Regions from separate parts of the Rhodoferax sp. GT1R46 genome, predicted to be linked through region 4. Evidence: predicted binding sites of a transcription regulator. Region 4 holds the regulator's gene; each other region holds the start of a gene.
The links. Region 4 encodes sigma-54, which starts transcription at its own class of promoters, with help from an activator protein. Its sites were predicted from a motif close to TGGCANGNAANCTGCTTT; they were not measured.
Positions count from the first base shown of each region.

Region 1: the regulator sigma-54 is predicted to act here: its motif matches at 3,672-3,689, upstream of AC097W_RS15140 (pilin).
Region 2: the regulator sigma-54 is predicted to act here: its motif matches at 2,306-2,323, upstream of AC097W_RS03240 (transglutaminase family protein).
Region 3: the regulator sigma-54 is predicted to act here: its motif matches at 2,270-2,287, upstream of AC097W_RS01040 (aromatic/alkene/methane monooxygenase hydroxylase/oxygenase subunit alpha).

Region 1 is NZ_JBWMBC010000007.1:32,690-37,475, reverse strand. Features, by position in the region: gene AC097W_RS15155 (PglL family O-oligosaccharyltransferase) at 104-1,810, opposite strand; gene AC097W_RS15150 (pilin) at 1,911-2,405, opposite strand; gene AC097W_RS15145 (hypothetical protein) at 2,592-2,780, opposite strand; gene AC097W_RS15140 (pilin) at 3,136-3,630, opposite strand; gene AC097W_RS15135 (ATPase, T2SS/T4P/T4SS family) at 3,817-4,786, opposite strand, start outside.
Region 2 is NZ_JBWMBC010000001.1:681,298-686,083, forward strand. Features, by position in the region: gene AC097W_RS03240 (transglutaminase family protein) at 1-2,240, opposite strand, end outside; gene AC097W_RS03245 (DNA internalization-related competence protein ComEC/Rec2) at 2,455-4,786, shown strand, end outside.
Region 3 is NZ_JBWMBC010000001.1:206,549-211,334, reverse strand. Features, by position in the region: gene AC097W_RS01045 (sigma 54-interacting transcriptional regulator) at 282-1,991, opposite strand; gene AC097W_RS01040 (aromatic/alkene/methane monooxygenase hydroxylase/oxygenase subunit alpha) at 2,354-3,859, shown strand; gene AC097W_RS01035 (toluene-4-monooxygenase system B family protein) at 3,944-4,210, shown strand; gene AC097W_RS01030 (monooxygenase system ferredoxin subunit) at 4,226-4,561, shown strand; gene AC097W_RS01025 (MmoB/DmpM family protein) at 4,588-4,786, shown strand, end outside.
Region 4 is NZ_JBWMBC010000002.1:94,206-98,991, forward strand. Features, by position in the region: gene AC097W_RS05825 (THUMP domain-containing class I SAM-dependent RNA methyltransferase) at 1-926, opposite strand, end outside; gene rpoN (RNA polymerase factor sigma-54) at 923-2,530, opposite strand; gene lptB (LPS export ABC transporter ATP-binding protein) at 2,540-3,328, opposite strand; gene lptA (lipopolysaccharide transport periplasmic protein LptA) at 3,337-3,957, opposite strand; gene AC097W_RS05845 (transporter substrate-binding domain-containing protein) at 4,126-4,674, shown strand; gene AC097W_RS05850 (putative bifunctional diguanylate cyclase/phosphodiesterase) at 4,693-4,786, shown strand, end outside.

The sequences.
Region 1 (4,786 bases), on a different contig from region 4:
CATGGAATGACTGATGGAGTGGGCCCACTGGAAAAAGGGACCAGCCAGATGACTATCAAGACTATCGATATCAGTGCTCGAAAAACGGCAGCACCCCTAAGCTTCATGGCAGCGTCAACTGGCCCAGTTGGGGGAACTTGCTTTCTGCCAGCTCTTTCCAGTTGGCCTTGATGCCTTCATACGTTTTCTCACCATGCATGGCGCGCATAACCTTCAGTTGCCGGATGGCTTCTTCCGGGTTGTCATTCAGGGCAAGAGAGAGGGCATAACGCTTTTGTGTCGCGGGCCATGGGTACCGCATGGCGACTTTTCGAACCAATTCGACTTGGTCCAGTGCCATCTTCGGCGCCGGCTCGATCCGTGCCGCTTCCAACAATGCCTCAAGCTGAGTCAGCATATAGATTCGTGGACGCTCGTAATCGCCAGAAGTCTGCCCAATGCGCAGAAATTCGAACCGGGCAACGCGAAAATCTTCTTCAATGGAAATGTACTCAACGACACTCCAGGCCATAGCGGTGCTGACTAACACCCAGCCCGCGGCAGCGCTCCACCAAGGGATGCGCACAACACTGTTTGGCGCCAGCCGCGCCTCTAAAACACCGAGTAAAAACATGACGGGGAATAACAGATATGCATAAGCGAATGGAAACTCCAACATCGAATGCACCCCGAATGGCAATGCGATAGCAAGACAATACCAACTAACAAGATCATTCGCGGCACGGACACGACGCCAGAGCCAAGCGACCACCGCGCCCACAAGCAAGAAGGTCAGGGGCAGTCCCATTCCAACCGCCATATCCAGAACGATGTTGTGAGCATAGGTGAAAGGCTCGCTCTCGATGTACGCATGAAGCACTGCATTGTGCGCCGTGGAAACCTCACCGAAACCCCAACCAAACCAGGGCCGCTGCAGAACGGCAACCCAAAGCTGCGGCCAGACAACCAGACGGGTACCAGCGCTGGTGTTAACTTGGGCCGCAACTGCATCAGACCAGCCCCCGTCCTGTATGAAGTTGAAAAACGTCGGCCAAAACCAAAAGCAACAAGCAAAGTAGACCAGCCACAAAACGACTGCACGGCTCGACAAGGCAAACCCGATTCGACGACGCTTTAAGAACCACCACGCTGCCATTAACGACAAACCCAACGCACCAGTGCGCGACTCAGTCAAAGCGAGACCGATGAGCAACACGGCAGCGACAGGCAATGCTGTGAATGTCCGCAGCCAACGGGATTCAAATAGATAGACGATGCTGGCGATGGAGAACAAGATCAATGTGGCCAGTTGGTTGGGCTGCCCGAGGTTGCCCCCTGGTCTGCGCAAAACGGGCATACGCACGACCCACATTACGTTCTCCCAGACATCCAGCACTTGCCCCAATGCCACCACGATGGAACACAACCCTCCGAGCAGCAATAGCATGGAAAAACCAAGAGACAGGGATTGGAACGGCGTCTGCAGAGGGGCGTCGTTTATACGTTCGCATCCGAACAAATATCCAAATGCAAGTGCAAATGCGCACGTCGCCAAATAGAAAACTAGAACCCAAGCATCCCCAGAAAACACAATGTTTCCGGCTATCGCCTGTATGACTACAACCACACACAATACCGCCAAGGGCCACATCAACTTTGGCAAGGCAACGGGGCGCCTTAGCTTATCGTGGTGGCGTACCAGTAAGCAGCCAAAGGCCCACAGCACCGCCGCAAATGCTCCAATTTCGTTATGCCAACTGATCCAGGGCGGAAAATGATCAGCCGTGAGCCATGCGAGGCTTAAAAGAAATGCTGAAACGAAAAGAACCATATTGCGCCAGTGGGAAATAACAAAGGGCTCCGAAGAGCCCTTTAAATATTGGCTGGCTTCAATTAGGCCAACCCCATCTCAAACGAATCCAATAAGCGGATTAATTCGCAGCCCAAGTTGCGCCCAAAGGGACAATCGTCGCACGGCAGGAACCAGGCAAATACTTGGCGGGCATCGCTCCAGTTGGACCACAATCCCAACCAGAAACTGATGTTCCTGCAGCGTTGATCGTCGGAGTCATAGACACATAAGAAGCGGCTGGGATGTTGGGCGTAAGTCCTTTCACTGTCACACGAATGTCGCCCTTCTCTGTAGTTTCAATTTGGGAAACATACTTTGTAGGACCAGAACTCGCACCCGTTGCAAACTCACAACCCCACTTACCACCAGCGGGCAACGAAGCAACGTTCGTGCTCTGATATACCTCGGTGATGCTCGTACGGCACGCTGAAGCAGCAAGAATCACTTCAGAAACCTTCGCACGCACGGTGTAGTCCTGGTAAGCAGGCAACGCCACCGCAGCCAAAATACCAATAATCGCCACAACGATCATCAATTCGATCAGGGTAAAACCCTTTTGCATAGAACGCTTCATTAAAAGCTCCTTGGTTGAATAAAAACAAAAGACCTTTTAGCTTTGCAGAATGCGTGCCAGGTTCTAAAGCCCGGAAAATGCCGCTAAACAGAGCCCTTTTCAATAAAAAGCGACCATACGTGGCACCCGCAGCGACATTTTTTGCTACAGGCCGCCCAACACGACATTTTTGTCACTTACCGTCCATCACTTGATACACACCGACCGGACCATCTTCAAGTCAGTCATACCCATCATGACTTTCTCCATGCCGTCCATCTTCAGGGTCCGCATGCCACCCTCCACCGCCATGGCGAACAGCTCGGCAACCCGGGCACGTTCCTGAATAAGCTTTTTGACGTCGTCGTCCGCCACCAGCAGTTCGTGCAGACCAATACGGCCTTTGTAGCCGGTCTTGTTGCACTTGTCGCAGCCAACGGCTTTGTAAAGCTTGATCTGGCCGTCTCACATCAACTTTGGCAAGGCAACGGGGCGCCTTAGCTTATCGTGGTGGCGTACCAGTAAGCAGCCAAAGGCCCACAGCACCGCCGCAAATGCTCCAATTTCGTTATGCCAACTGATCCAGGGCGGAAAATGATCAGCCGTGAGCCATGCGAGGCTTAAAAGAAATGCTGAAACGAAAAGAACCATATTGCGTCAGTGGGAAATAACAAAGGGCTCCGAAGAGCCCTTTAAATATTGGCTGGCTTCAATTAGGCCAACCCCATCTCAAACGAATCCAATAAGCGGATTAATTCGCAGCCCAAGTTGCGCCCAAAGCGACAATCGTCGCACGGCAGGAACCAGGCAAATACTTGGCGGGCATCGCTCCAGTTGGACCACAATCCCAACCAGAAACTGATGTTCCTGCAGCGTTGATCGTCGGAGTCATAGACACATAAGAAGCGGCTGGGATGTTGGGCGTAAGTCCTTGCACTGTCACCCGAATGTCGCCCTTCTCTGTAGTTTCAATTTGGGAAACATACTTTGTAGGACCAGAACTCGCACCCGTTGCAAACTCACAACCCCACTTACCACCAGCGGGCAACGAAGCAACGTTCGTGCTCTGATATACCTCGGTGATGCTCGTACGGCACGCTGAAGCAGCAAGAATCACTTCAGAAACCTTCGCACGCACGGTGTAGTCCTGGTAAGCAGGCAACGCCACCGCAGCCAAAATACCAATAATCGCCACAACGATCATCAATTCGATCAGGGTAAAACCCTTTTGCATAGAACGCTTCATTAAAAGCTCCTTGGTTGAATAAAAACAAAAGACCTTTTAGCTTTGCAGAATGCGTGCCAGGTTCTAAAGCCCGGAAAATGCCGCTAAACAGAGCCCTTTTCAATAAAAAGCGACCATGCGTGGCGCCCGTAGCGACATTTTTTGCTACAGGCCGCCCAACACGACATTTTTGTCACTTACCGTCCATCACTTGATACACACCGACCGGACCATCTTCAAGTCAGTCATACCCATCATGACTTTCTCCATGCCGTCCATCTTCAGGGTCCGCATGCCACCCTCCACCGCCATGGCGAACAGCTCGGCAACCCGGGCACGTTCCTGAATAAGCTTTTTGACGTCGTCGTCCGCCACCAGCAGTTCGTGCAGACCAATACGGCCTTTGTAGCCGGTCTTGTTGCACTTGTCGCAGCCAACGGCTTTGTAAAGCTTGATCTGGCCGTCAACTCCATAGATCTGGCGCCAGCTCTCAAGCAGTTTTTTGCTCTCGCCTGCGTGGTCTTCCTTCCAGGCTTTGGAGTGGCGCAGCTCTTCGGCGTATTCCGCCAGAAACAGGCGCAACTCTTCGGCATCGGGCTCGTACGATGCTTTGCAGTCGCACAGTTTCTTGGCTAGCCGCTGCGCCAAAATGCCCAAGAGCGCATCGGCAAAGTTGAACGGGTCCATGCCCATGTCCATCAACCGGGTGATGGACTCGGGCGCGGAATTGGTGTGCAGCGTGGAAAACACCAGGTGGCCGGTCAACGAGGCCTCGACGCCCATTGAAACCGTCTCCTTGTCGCGCGACTCGCCCACCATGATGATGTCGGGGTCGGCCCGCAGAAACGCACGCATGATGAGCGCAAAGTCGATGCCCGCCTTGCGGTTGATCTGAACCTGGCGCAGGCCTTTTTGGGTGATTTCAACCGGGTCTTCGGCGGTCCAGATCTTGGTGTCCGGCTTGTTGAGAAACTTCAGGATGGAGTGCAGTGTGGTGGTTTTGCCCGAGCCCGTAGGGCCGCACACGTAAAACAGTCCATAGGGTTTGCTGACGGTGGCTTCCAGCCGGGACTTGTTGTGGGCCGTCAAGCCCAGTTTTTCCAGAGGAATCGGTTCGCCAGCGGCCAATATGCGCATGACGACGTCTTCCACTCCGCCAGCAGAGGGAATGGTGGCC
Region 2 (4,786 bases), on a different contig from region 4:
TTCAGCCCGGTTTCCTTCGCGGTGGCTTCAATGGCAGCCAGCAGGTCCAGGTAGTCTTCCAGCTTTTCCAGCGGCGGCATGAAGATGTAGAGCACACCAGATTTTTCGCCCACGGCCTCGGCCTTGGGGCCACTGGCACGGCGCGGGTCGCGTACTTCCACGCACAGGGCGGTGCGGGTCACCCAATGGGCAGATTCCTGCTTCTCGGGCACACGCACGAAATCCACGGGCTCGATTTGGGCTGGGTAGGTTGGATTCACCGTCGCCTTCACCGTTGCGGCGCTGAGCACCGGAACAGGTCCCGGCCCGGCCACCAGCACGTTCGCGCTGTACTTGCCGTTCTTGCTTTTGAGCGCACTCTGAAACTTGCGCGCCGCTTCCCGTGCGCGTCCGCTGCCGCTCAGGTAGGGAACGCCACCGCGGGTGTGGGTCGGGGCTGGGCTTGCAGGCACGCCGCCGCCGGCTGCGCCAAAGTCCGGCAGAGCCGATACGCCGGTTTCAGGAAGATCGCTGTACCGTGCAGCCATGGCACTGTGCGCAGGCAAGTCTTGCCGCGGCGTGCTGGGGTCCGTCTCGATCAGGTACGGAAAATCAGCCTGGCTGACCCAGGGCAGCGAGTCCAGCGGCAGGCGCAAACCCATAGGCGAGTCGCCGGGCATGAGGTACATGCGTTCGTCGCGCAGGAACCAGGGGCCAGTGGTCCATTTGGGTCCCGACACCTCAGGCTTTTCAACGGCCTTCACGGGTAGCACGTAACCCACGGCGGTGTCGAGCTTCTGCTCAAACACCCGGCGCAGGCGGGCGCGCTCCATTTCGTCGTCCAGTTTGGAGTTGAACGGGTCTACGTTGACCGGCAGGCGGCGTTCACGCCACAGGTAGTACCAGGCGTCCTCAAAAGCCGCCTGCACAAACTGGTCGGTCATGCCCAGGCGTTTGGCCAGGGTTTTGGTGAAGCGCTGGGCGTCTTCACTGGTGTAGTGGGTGGGGTCGCGCTCGTCGGTGAACAACGAGGGGTCGGACCACACGGGCTGTTTGTCGGTGCGCCAGTAGATGTTGAGCGCCCAGCGGGGTAATTGCTCACCGGGGTACCACTTGCCCTGGCCAAAGTGCAAAAAGCCACCGGTGCCGTATTCGGCGCGCAGCTTGTGCACCAGCGCCGTGGCAAAGCCGCGCTTGGTGGGGCCCAGCGCGTCGGTGTTCCATTCGGCGGCGTCGCGGTCGTTGACGGCCACAAAGGTGGGTTCGCCGCCCATGGTCAGGCGCACATCGCCGGCTACCAGTTCCTTGTCGACCGCATTGCCCAGCGCCATGACGTCAAGCCATTGCGCTTCGGTATAGGGCTTGGTGACGCGGGGCGACTCAAAAATGCGGGTGACTTCCATGTGGTGGCTGAACTCCACCTCGCACTCGTCCATGCTGCCTTCAATCGGGGCTGCGCCCGAGGGCTGCGGCGTGCAGGCCAGCGGGATGTGGCCCTCACCGGCCAGCAGGCCCGAGGTGGCGTCCAGCCCGATCCAGCCCGCGCCGGGCAAATAGACCTCGCACCAGGCGTGCAGGTCGGTGAAGTCGACTTCGGTGCCGCTGGGGCCGTCCAGTGCCTTGACGTCGGGCTTGAGCTGAATCAGGTAGCCCGACACAAAGCGCGCCGCCAGGCCGCAGTGGCGCAGCAGCTGCACCAGGAGCCAGCCCGAGTCGCGACAGGAGCCGGAGCCCTTGGTCAGCGTTTCTTCGGGCGTTTGCACGCCGGGCTCCATGCGGATCAGGTACTTGATGTCGTTGTGGAGCATCTGGTTGATGTCCACCAGAAAGTCGATGGTGCGGCGCTTGGTGTAGTTGATTCTGGCCAGATAGGCCTCGACCAGCGGCGTGCGGGCATCGGCCAGCAGGTAGGGCAACAGCTCTTCCTGCAGCAGGGGTGCGTATTGAAAAGGAAACTCTTCAGCCGAGGGCTCCAGAAAGAAGTCGAATGGGTTGTAGACCGCCATCTCCACGACCAGATCCACAGTGACCTTGAATTCTTTGGTCTTGTTGGGGAAGACGAGGCGGCCCTGGTAGTTGGCAAACGGGTCTTGCTGCCAGTTGATGAAGTGTCCAGCGGCGGGCTCGACCTTGAGTGAGTACGAAATGATGTGGCTGCGGCAATGCGGCGCGGGGCGCAGCCGTACCACCTGGGGGCCCAGGTTGACCAGCCGGTCGTAGGTGTAGTGGGTAACGTGGTTCAGCGCAGCATGAATGGACATGGGTTGTCTCGGTTGGGCTCAATAAATTTCAATAGCTGGCGGGTGCCGCATGGTTTGAATCGTAACAAGCAATTCCCGCGCCATGGGTTTTTGCTGAGTCAATGGGGCGTGGTGACGGGTTAGCATGGGTTCAGTGCACGCTGTTTCTTACCTTCCCTCAGGATTGGCCCGGATTTTGTTCCCGGCCTTGCTGGGTTTTGTGGCGGGTACCGCGATGCAGTTGCAGCAATCGCAGCTGTCACCCTGGCTGGTTTATGCATCATTTGTGCTTCTAGCCCCCGTGCTCTATGCGCTGATAGCTACTAAAAAAATAGCAATCGCCGCACGCCTTGGAATGGCGTTGGTGGTGTTTGCGCTGCTGGGTTTCGGGGTGACGGGCTTGCGTGCGTCGTTTTACGAGAGCGACGCGCTGGCCCCCGCGCTGGAGGGCAGTGACCTGCTGGTGACCGGCGTGGTGGCGACCCTGCCGCAGCGCAATGAAGCGGGTTTGCGGTTCCGGCTGGAGGTGGAGTCGGCGCAGTTGGATGGGCAAACCCAGCGCGTGCCGCCACGGATGGATGTGGGCTGGTATGGCGGTGCCTATGCAACCGGCGAAGCCTTGCTGGGGCTGAACCGGTTGCCCGACGACCTCCAAGCGGGTGAGCGCTGGCAAATGACGCTGCGCTTCAAGGCGCCGCACGGCAGCCGCAATCCCCATGGATTTGATTACGAGTTGTGGTTGTGGGAGCAGGGCGTGCAAGCCACGGGCTACGTGCGGGCAACCGCCAAGGACCCGGTGCCGGTGCGGCTGGCGCAAACCTGGCGCCACCCGGTTGCGCTGGCGCGCCAGACGGTGCGGGACCGGATTTTTGCGCGCGTGGCACAGCGGCCCTTTGCCGGCATGATCGCGGCCTTGGTAGTGGGCGACCAGAATGCCATCGACCGCATCGACTGGGATGTGTTCCGAGCCACCGGTGTCGCACATCTGGTCTCCATTTCAGGCCTCCACATCACGATGTTCGCCTGGGGTGCGGCCTTGGCCATTGGCTGGTTGTGGCGGCGCTCCGGGCGTTTGTGCCTGGCGCTGCCGGCACCCAGCGCAGCCTTGCTGGGCGGCGTTTTGCTGGCCACGGCCTATTCCGTGTTTTCGGGGTGGGGCGTGCCCGCGCAGCGCACCTGCCTGATGCTGGCCACGGTGGCCGTGCTGCGGCTGTCGGGCGCGCGCTGGCCCTGGCCTCACGTCTGGATGCTGGCCTGCGCCGTGGTGGTGGCCAGCGACCCGTGGGCCCTGCTGCAGCCGGGTTTCTGGCTCAGTTTTGTCGCCGTTGGCGTGCTGTTTGCTACGGATTCAGGAGCGGCTAGCGCAGTAGCCACGGGGGCTAGAGGCACAAAAGGCTTAAAGAGTCACATTCTCTCCAACCTGCGTGAGCAATGGGTCATCACGGTGGCGCTGACGCCATTGACCCTGTTGTTGTTCGGCCAGGTGTCGGTCGTGGGGCTGGTGGCCAACGCATTGGCCATACCGTGGATCACGCTGGTGGTTACGCCCCTGGCCATGCTGGGCGTGCTGGTACCGGTGCTGTGGGATGTGGCGGCTGGGGCCATCGGCTGGTTGATGGGGGTTTTGCAGTGGCTCGCAAGCTGGCCCTGGGCTGCCATCTCCGTGGCCATGCCGCCGCTATGGGCCGGCGTGGCGGGTGTGCTGGGCGGCGTGTTGCTGGTGGCGCCTCTGCCCTGGACCCTGCGGGTGTTGGGCCTGCCTTTGTTATTGCCGGTTGTGCTGTGGCAAGCACCGCTGCCACCACCCGGGCAGTTTGAGTTGCTGGCGGCGGATATCGGCCAGGGCAACGCCGTGCTGGTGCGCACCGCCCACCATGCGCTTTTGTACGACGCTGGCCCCCGTTTCAGTCTGGAGAGTGATGCAGGCCACCGCGTGCTGGTGCCGCTGTTGCAGGCGCTGCACACCCGACTGGACACGGTGGTGCTCAGCCACCGGGATATGGATCACGTCGGCGGCGCGTCCGCTGTGCTGGCCATGCAGCCGCAGGCCGTGTTGCTCAGTTCCATTGAGGCCGACAACGCCTTGCAGACCCTGCGTCCGGCCGAGCGCTGTGTGGCAGGGCAGCGCTGGGAGTGGGATGGCGTGGCCTTCGAGGTGCTGCATCCACAAGCCGCTGACTATGACGCGGGGGCCAAATCCAACGCCATGTCGTGCGTGCTGCGTATTTCTGCGGCCGGTCAGGTGGCCTTGCTGGTGGGCGATATTGAGCAGGCGCAAGAGGCGCGGCTGGTGGCGTCGGGTGCGCCGTTGAAAGCCAACGTATTGCTGGTGCCGCACCACGGCAGCAAGACGTCCAGCAGTGCCGCTTTTCTGGATGCCGTGGCACCGCAGCGGGCCGTGGTGCAGTCGGGCTACCGCAATCGTTTTGGACACCCGGCGCCATCCGTGTTGGCGCGCTACCTGGAGCGCAATATTGCGGTGGTGGATTCGCCTCATTGTGGTGCGTTTACCTGGCAGTCGTGGCAGCCTCAAAAGCCTCAAAACAGTGCGTGCGCCCGGATTCAGG
Region 3 (4,786 bases), on a different contig from region 4:
GACAGTCCAGTTACTGGCGGCCAGGCGAAAGTACAGTTGAGCCGTGATTTGTTGAAATTTGACATGCGATTAACTGATGGTCGCAGCAGTGTCGGAATGAGGGCAATAGTGTTTAAATTGTCCGGAGCTGTATGAATATTTCACTTTTCCTTGAATCTCCTAGAGTGGCACGATGCCATGTCCATGTGGTAGATCCGATAGAGGTGTTTGGTAAGCGTGCTAGGTACCCGCTCAGCGTCTGGTTTTTTGTATAGGGCTGAGGCATGCGCGCCATTACAGGGTTAGATTCCACCCTGCAAGTCCGTGGCGGTGGCAGAGACTCCGCGAAGCTGGCGGTGCTTGAGCCTGTAGGCCAGTTGCGGGCGGGTCATTCCCAACAGGCGTGCGGCTTCAGACAGGTTGCCGCGGGCGCGCCCCACCGCCAGGTCCAGCACCAGCGCATCGATATCCTCCAGAGCGCTGCCGCTGTCCAAGATGCGTGCGCACAAGTCATTGTCGTGCGCACTGGGCAGTTTGGTGAGATGCCCATGCGCGTCCAGACTGGTCTGCGCGGCCTCCGGCTGGTTCGGAAACAAGTGCTCCACCTCAACCATGCCGGACTGACTGGCCAGGATGACGCCGCGCTCCACCAGATTTTCCAGCTCGCGCACATTACCGGGCCAGGCATGTTGCTGCAGCGCTTGCAGCGCGCGCTCTTCAAAGCCCAGCACTCGTTTACTGTGCAGCGCGCAGAAGCGCGTGAGCATGGCCTGGGCCAGTGGCTCTATGTCGGTCTTGCGCTCGCGCAAGGGTGGAATGCAGATCGGGTACACATTCAGGCGGTACAGCAGATCCGCCCGGAAGCGCCCGGCCAGCACTGCCTGCTGCAGGTCGACGTTGGTGGCCGCCACCAGGCGCACATTCACCCGGCGGGTGGTCTCGCCACCCACGCGTTCAATCTCGCCCTCCTGCAGCACGCGCAGCAGTTTGGCCTGCGCTGCCAGCGGCAGCTCGCCCACTTCATCGAGCAGCAGGGTGCCGCCATCGGCACGCTCAAAGCGGCCTATTCGCATGGAGTGGGCGCCGGTGTAAGCACCCTTTTCCACGCCAAACAGTTCGGCCTCCACCAGCTCGGAGGGTAGGGCAGCGCAATTTACCGCCACAAAGGGTTTGTCGGCACGGCTGGAGAGTTCATGCAGGGCGCGTGCAAAGCGCTCCTTGCCCACGCCGGTCTCGCCGGTGAGCAGCACCGTGGCCTGGGTGGATGCTACCTTTTGCATTAGCGTGTAGGCCTTGCGAAAGGCGCTGGAGTTGCCAATCAGCTGGCCGCCCTGCGTGGAGGGCTCCAGCGTCGACTTCAAGGCATCCACCTGCGACTGCAGAGCCTCCATCTTTTCCATCAACGAGTCGTCGTTGAAGTAAACGCGGTGCGCCTCGCCATCGGGCCATTCTTCAATCGGGCGCCCGACGATCTGGCAATGCTCTGCACCGCAGGCAGCGCACATGGTTTCTTTATAAAGAATCAGCCGGCCCATGAAGGCGCTGGTGTAGCCACTGGCATAACCCAGCAGCGTCCAGCAGGCCGGGTCGGTATCCAGCCCGTATTTCTGCTGGTGCGCATAGGCCTCCCACGAATGCTCCCAATTGAACTCGCCGTAAAACTGGCCGGCCTGGATATCGAAGTTGAGCTTGACCGGCGTGACATGGGCCGCACCTTCGAGCATGAAGAGTTGCGGGCCCACCAGAAAGCATTCGTTCAGCGACATTTCGGGCCGCGTCTTGCGCGCGTACTCGGCATCGCACATGCCTGCGGCATAGCCCATGCGCGTCAGGATACGCCGCGCGTGCTCGGCGCCGACGGAAGTGATCAGGTCCTGGCGCAAGGCAGTCAGGGCCATGGTGTGCATCAGCACCATGCGCCGGTCACCGAGCCAGATGGCGCCGCTATCCGGCTCAAAACGCAACAGGCGCCGCAAGTCGTCATTGGGTGGATATTTGAAGCTCATTGGCATATCCCTTGTGGTGGTGGCGTATAGCCATTTTCTCGATATTTATCTTTTGACCATCGCCAAGGTGCGATAGGGGGGCTTCTGCCGGCTTTTGATCATCCAAACAAATCTGGCGCCTAACGCTTGTCCTATTGGTAAATATAACCTTGAAAGCTCGGAGATCAATCCGAGGGAAAGCCCTATTGCGCCGCAGTTAAAAAACCCAATCGGTGCAGAAAACGCTTACCGTAGTTAGGGGTTATCCCTATAAATCTCGAGATTTATGACGTCCAAGACAAAGTTGGCAAGGAGCTTGCAAAGTCAGCCAGGCAAGACCTGCCATTTCCTGCAGGCCACTTCGCCCATCTAAAACGAGGAGACTTTCAATGGCTTTGCTGAATCGAATGGACTGGTACGACATTGCCAGGGCCACCAACTGGTCACCGAAATACGTGACCGAACTGGAGCTGTTTCCGGCCGAGATGGCTGGCGACTACGGCCTGCCGCAGGAGGCCTGGGAAAAATACGACGAACCCTACAAGCAGACCTATCCCGAATACGTGAAGGTGCAGCGCGAAAAAGACGCCGGCGCCTATTCGGTGAAGGCCGCGCTGGAGCGTTCGCACATTTTTGAAAACTCCGACCCGGGCTGGAAGTCGGTGATCAAGGCGCACTACGGCGCGCTGGCGCGGCTCGAATATGCCGCCGCCAGTGCCGAGGCGCGCATGATGCGTTTCTCCAAGGCACCCGGCATGCGCAACATGGCCACGCTGGGCTGCCTGGACGAAATGCGCCACGGCCAGATCCAGCTGTACTTCCCGCACGAGCATGTGTCCAAAGACCGGCAAATGGACTGGGCGCACAAGGCGCTGGACACCAACGAGTGGGCCATGATTGCCGCGCGCCATTTCTTCGACGACATCATGATGACGCGTGACGCCATCAGCGTCTCCATCATGCTGACCTTCAGCTTCGAGACCGGCTTTACCAACATGCAGTTCCTGGGTCTGGCAGCGGACGCGGCCGAGGCCGGCGACCACACTTTTGCCAGCCTGATCTCCAGCATCCAGACCGATGAGTCGCGCCACGCGCAGATCGGCGGCCCGGCGCTGCAGGTGCTGATTGACAATGGCAAGAAGGACGTGGCGCAGAAGAAGGTCGATATCGCCTTCTGGCGCGCCTGGAAACTGTTCTCGGTGCTGACCGGCCCGATCATGGACTACTACACGCCGCTGGAGCACCGCAAACAGTCGTTTAAGGAGTTCATGGAAGAGTGGATCGTGGCGCAGTTTGAGCGCGCCCTGACCGACCTGGGCCTAAGCCTGCCCTGGTACTGGGACCACTTCCTGGAGCAGCTCAGCGAGCAGCACCACGGCATGCACCTGGGATCCTGGTTCTGGCGCCCCACCATGTTCTGGAATCCGGCGGCTGGCGTGACCCCGGCCGAGCGCCAATGGCTGGAAGAAAAGTACCCCGGCTGGAACGACACCTGGGGCGAATGCTGGGACGTGATCATCGACAACGTGGTCGAGGGAAACATGGCCATGACCTATCCCGAGACCCTGCCCATGGTCTGCAATATGTGCAACCTGCCCATCAACTACACGCCGGGAAAGCAGTGGAACGTCAAAGACTTTCCGCTGGAATACAAGGGCCGCCTGTACCACTTCGGCTCCGAGCAGGACCGTTGGTGCTTTGAGCAGGAGCCCGAACGCTATGCCGGTCACCTGAGCCTGGTGGACCGCTTCCTGGCCGGAATGATCCAGCCCATGGACCTGGGTGGCGCGCTCAACTACATGGGCCTGGCACCAGGCGAGATTGGCGACGACGCGCACAACTATGCCTGGGCCGAAATCTACAAGGCCATGCGGGCCGAGAAAAAAGCCAGCTGAAACGCTGAGCCCTCACACCACTGACCCATCACGTCGCCGGCCACCGCGCCGGTGCCATGAATCCAACCGATACAGGAGAGCCCCATGGCCCTATTTCCCTTGAGTTCCAATTTTGAAGGTGACTTCGTGCTGCAGCTGCTGCCGGTCGATACCGAAAACACCATGGACGAGGTGGCTGCCGCCGCCGCCCACCACTCGGTGGGCCGGCGTGTGCGCGCCCGCCCCGGCCAGATCCTGCGCATCCGCCGCCAGGGCAGCACCGAGTTGCTGCCGCGCAACCTGAAGGTGGCAGAGGCAGGCTTCAAGCCGACCGAAACCATCGAGGTGGTCTGGCAAGCCCCCAGCCTCTAAGCCGGAGACCGCAACATGACATTCCAAAAAGTATGCACCCTTGATGACCTGTGGGAAGGCGACATGGAGTCCTTCGAGGTCGATGGCAAAGACATCCTGCTGGTCTGTGCCGAGGGCGGTGTGATCAAGGCCTTTCAGGGCATGTGCCCGCACCAGGACATCCCCCTATCCGAAGGTAAGTTCGATGGCAAGACGGTGATCTGCCGCGCCCATCTGTGGCAGTTCGACGCCTGCACCGGCAAGGGTATCAACCCTTCCGATTGCGCGCTGGCCGAGTACCCGGTGCGCGTCGAGGGGGAGGACGTGATGGTGCAAACCAGTGGCGTCGAGGCCCTGTTTGCGCACACGTGAAATCAACAAAAAATCAGGAGACCAACATGAGCAATGCAACCGTAGTGGTGAACAAGCACAGCAACAACCGGGTCGGCCCGGTGATGCGCGCCGGCGAACTGGCCCAGGCCGTGGCCGAAGCCGCGCGCGAAGACAACCCGGGGCGCGTGATCCGCGTAGACGACAAGCGCGCCTATCTGCGCATAGACACCGATGACGAACTGATCCTGCGGCGTGAAACGATTG
Region 4 (4,786 bases):
AACTCGGTTGGTGGCATGCGCTGCAGCGCATCGCCACCGCGAAACTCGATGACGTCGGCCACGCCGGCACGCTCGGCATTGCGCTGGGCAAAATCGACCATACGGTGCGACACATCGCTGCCGTAAATCAAGGCGCTTTGACCTGCAGCCGGCTTGACGACTGCGTCAGCCGCTTCTGATTTGATAGCAGACCAGACGTGTGCCTGAAACGGCAAATATTTCTCGAAGGCAAAGTGGCGCAGCGAACCGGGGGCGATGTTGCAGGCAATCTGCGCGGCCTCAATGGCAATGGTGCCGCTGCCACAGCAGGGGTCATACAGCGGCAGCAAGTCGCCATCGCCATCAGCCCAGCCACTGGCGGCAATCATGGCCGCGGCCAGGGTTTCTTTCAACGGCGCCTCGCCCTTGTCTTCGCGCCAGCCGCGCTTGAACAGGGGTTCGCCCGAGGTGTCGATGTAGAGCGAACAGGTTTCGGTGGTCAGGTGGGCGTAGATGCGCACGTCAGGCCACTGGGTATTGACATCGGGGCGCACGCCGTGGGCCTTGTCGCGAAAGCGGTCGCACACCGCATCCTTGATTTTGAGCGCGGCAAAATTCAGGCTGGTGAGCGGGCTGTGCTGCGCCGTCACTTCGACCTTGATGCTTTGTTTGGGTGTGAACCAGACCTCCCACGCCACATCGGCCGCCGCCCGGTACAGGTCCTGTTCGCTGCGGTAGTCGGTGTACGACAACTGCACCAGCACGCGCTGCGCCAGGCGGCTGTGCAAATTGAGCCGCATGGCGTCGCGCCAGGAGGCGCGGGCCATCACGCCGCCACGGCGCGTGAGCAGGTCCTCACCCTTCAAACCCGTGAGGTCGTGCACCTCGGTGGCCAGAAAATCCTCCACGCCCGCGGCGCAGGGGAGAAAAATTTGGAGTTGGTTCATAGGTCTTTTCTCAGCGACGCGGGCGCAATCTTGAGCCCTTCGCGGTATTTGGCTACAGTGCGGCGGGCGCAATCAATTCCCTGCTCTTTGAGCATCTCGGAAATCTGGTTGTCGCTCAGGGGCTTTTTCAGGTTCTCGGCACTGATGAATTGTTTGATGAGGGCGCGCACCGCCGTGCTGGAGGCATTGCCACCCGATTCGGTGCCCAGCCCCGAGCCAAAGAAATACTTCAGCTCGAATGTGCCAAACGGCGTGGCCATGTATTTGGCGGTGGTGACCCGGCTGATGGTGGATTCGTGCAGGCCCAGCTCATCGGCAATTTCACGCAAAACGAGGGGGCGCATGGCCAGTTCGCCGTGGGTGAAGAAGCTCTTTTGCCGCTCCACGATGGCCGTGCTCACGCGCAGGATGGTGTCAAAGCGTTGCTGGATGTTCTTGATGAACCAGCGTGCCTCCTGCAGGCGCTGCTGCAAGCCGGCGTAGCTGGCGGCGTCTTTGCCACCCCGGTGGTTGCGCAACACATTGGCATAAATATCGTGCACCCGCAGCTTGGGCATCACCTCGGGGTTGAGCATGACGCGAAACTTGGGCGTCATGCCCGGGCTGGTCTTCGCCACCGGCAGCACCAGCACGTCGGGCACCACAATATTGCGCTCCACATCCACAAAACGCCGCCCCGGCTTAGGCTCCAGCCGGCTAATCAGGGCAATCGCGTCACGCGTCTGCGCATCGGTGCCGCCGCAGCGCTGCATCAGGGTTTTGACGTCCCGGCGGGCGAGCAAGGTCATGGGCTGCTCACAGATGCCCAGGGCCACCGCCAGTACGGCCCGGCGTTCCGGCGACTCCGATTCCGCTTTGGCCAACGCCATGAGCGCGCGCAACTGCAGACGCAGGCATTCACCCAGGTCGCGTGCGCCCACGCCTACGGGCTCCAGGCTGTGAAGCAGGCCCAGTGCCACGGTGAAGTGGTGCACCAGGTTTTCGACCTGCTCTTCATCGTCCCCGGCCAGCCCGCGGGCCAGCTCTTCCAGTGGCTCTTCCAGGTAGCCATCGTCATTCAGGGACTCGATCAGAAAGCGCAGCGCGCCGCGGTCTTCTTCGCTCAGGCGCAGCCGCAATGCCTGGCGATGCAGGTGCGATTGCAGGGACTCCTGTGAGCGCGCCAGCTCGGTGGCATCCACGTCTTCGCCATCACCCAGGTTGTTCGCTTTGGCCTTGGCGTCGGTGCCCCATTCGCCATCGTCGGGTACCAGCTCGGTCGTGCCGTCGCCATCCCAACTGGGCTCATCGTCCGAAGACAGCGGCGTCGCTTCATCGTCTTTTGTGCTGCTAGCCCCCGTGGAATCTGCGTACTCAGCTATCGAATTAGGAGCATGCTCCATCTCGCGCTCCCCTTCGCTCACGGGCGTGTCGGCCTGGGGCAGACCGAAATCCTCACGCGGGGCCTCGTCCTGGGTTAACTCCAGAAACGGGTTCTCGTCGAGCATCTGCTCCACTTCCTGGCTGAGTTCCAATGTGGAGAGTTGCAACAAGCGGATGGACTGCTGCAACTGGGGCGTGAGCGCCAGATGCTGGGAAACGCGCAGTGAAAGACCGGGTTTCATTGCGCTGGCCTACATTTTGAAGTGTTCGCCGAGATACACGCGACGCACATCGGCGTTGTTCACGATCTCGGTCGGGGTGCCTTGGGCCAGCACCACACCTTCGCTGATGATGTAGGCGTGGTCGCAAATACCCAGGGTCTCGCGCACGTTGTGGTCGGTAATCAGAACCCCGATGTTGCGGGATTTCAGGAAATTGATGATGCGCTGGATTTCGATCACGGCAATCGGGTCAATACCGGCAAAGGGCTCATCCAGAAGAATGAAACGCGGACGTGTCGCCAGTGCGCGGGCAATTTCCACCCGGCGGCGTTCACCACCCGACAGGGCCAGCGCTGGCGAATCACGCAGGTGCTCCACCCGCAGGTCTTGCAGCAGGGCGGTCAGGCGCAGCTCAATCTCGGGGCTCTTGAGCGGCTTGCCTGCGTCATCGAGCTGCAACTCCAGCACGGCGCGCACGTTGTCTTCGACATTGAGTTTGCGAAAAATAGAGGCCTCTTGCGGCAGGTAACCCAGGCCCAGGCGCGCGCGGCGGTGGATGGGCATGTGCTCAATGCTTTGTCCGTCAATGGTGATTTCGCCCGCGCTGGCGCGCAGCAGGCCCACAATCATGTAAAACGACGTCGTCTTGCCCGCCCCATTGGGGCCCAGCAAACCCACCACTTCGCCGGTGCGCACGGTCAGGGAAACATCCTTGACCACCTGGCGCTTGCCGTACGACTTCTGCAGGTGCCGTGCTTCAAGCCGGCCAATGGCGGTGTCCGGCCCGGTGTCAGGGGTGCTTTCTGCGAATGGCTCCAGTAGCGCGGTCACTTGGGCGCGCCCCCCAGGGTGGTGGTGGAGCGCAGCGGGGGAATCGGCGTGGCCGGAGTGGGGGCCGCGGCGGCCCCCTCGGGTTTGGGTATCAGCATGGCGCGCACACGGCCGCTGGGCGCTGCACCGGCGGCCTTGCTGGCAGAACCATCCACAGTGAACATATCGGTGAGGTTTTCATAAACAATCAGGCCACCGGTGATTTCGTCACCCACCGTGGTGCCACGCAGGCGGCGTAGCAGGGCTTTCTTGATGAATTTGACCGTGTCTGCGCGGCTGTCGTACTCAATGGATTCGCCCTCGCCTTCAATGTATTCCTCCAGCGCCTCCCGCTTTTGACGGAAAAAGGCCAGCTTGTCGGCCGTGCCCGTCACCACGCCAAACTGGTAGCCCTCAGGGTCTTGGCGCACTTCAAGCCGGGCGCCCCGAATCACGATGGTTCCTTTGGTCAGGACGACATTCCCCGTAAACAGGCTGACCTGCTTCACGTCGTCGTACCGCAGCGCGTCCGCCTCAATGTTCATGGGCTTGCTGCGGTCCGCTTTTTCGGCCCACGACGAGGGCGCAAACCCGATACAGGTCGCCAGCAAAAACAGGAATAAATAGATGTTTTTCATAAAGGCACGAAACTTGCTCGAAAAGAGCTGTTGCCATTGTACTGAGAGCATGGCACGAATTGCGAGGCCGTCACGCTAATCTCACCCGTTGTGGCGGCGTTACGCAATAATTGCGTCGAAATGGCTCCAAACGCGTTTTTCAGGCTCGTCCGGCACCGTGCGCTTGTGATGCTGCTCTGCTGGCTGTGCAGTGCGGCAGTGCAGGCTCGCGAAGTGCGGGTGGGCGTCTATGCCAATGAGCCCAAGATTTCTCTGGGCGCCGATGGCCAGCCCTCCGGGATTTTTGGTGATTTGCTGCGCGAGATAGCCCGGGATGAAGACTGGACGCTCGTGCCGGTCGTGTGCGAATGGCAAGCCTGCCTTGAAGCGACGCAGGCGGGCCGCATTGATCTGATGCCCGATGTGGCTTTCAGCGAGCAGCGCGCCCAGCTATTCGATTTTCACAAGACACCGGCACTGCACAGCTGGTCTCAGCTATACCAGCGCAAGGGAACGGACATCCGGTCGCTTCTGGACCTGCAAAACTTGCGGGTTGCCGTTCTGCAAGGGTCCGTTCAGCAAGAGCACCTGGCCAGCCTGCTGGCCAGCTTTGGGGTTGCTGCGCAATGGGTGCCTGTTGGCAGCCTGCCCGACGGCTTCGCCAAAGTCGCATCGGGACAAGCAGACGCCGTGGTCGCCAACCACCAGTTCGGCGAGCTCCAGGCGCCGCGCTACTAGCTGGTGGAGACACCCATCATGTTCCAGCCCAGCCGCTTGTTTTACGCTGCGGGCAAAGGCCGCAATGCGGACCTGCTGGCTTCTATCGACCAGCATTTGCAGAGCTGGCGCG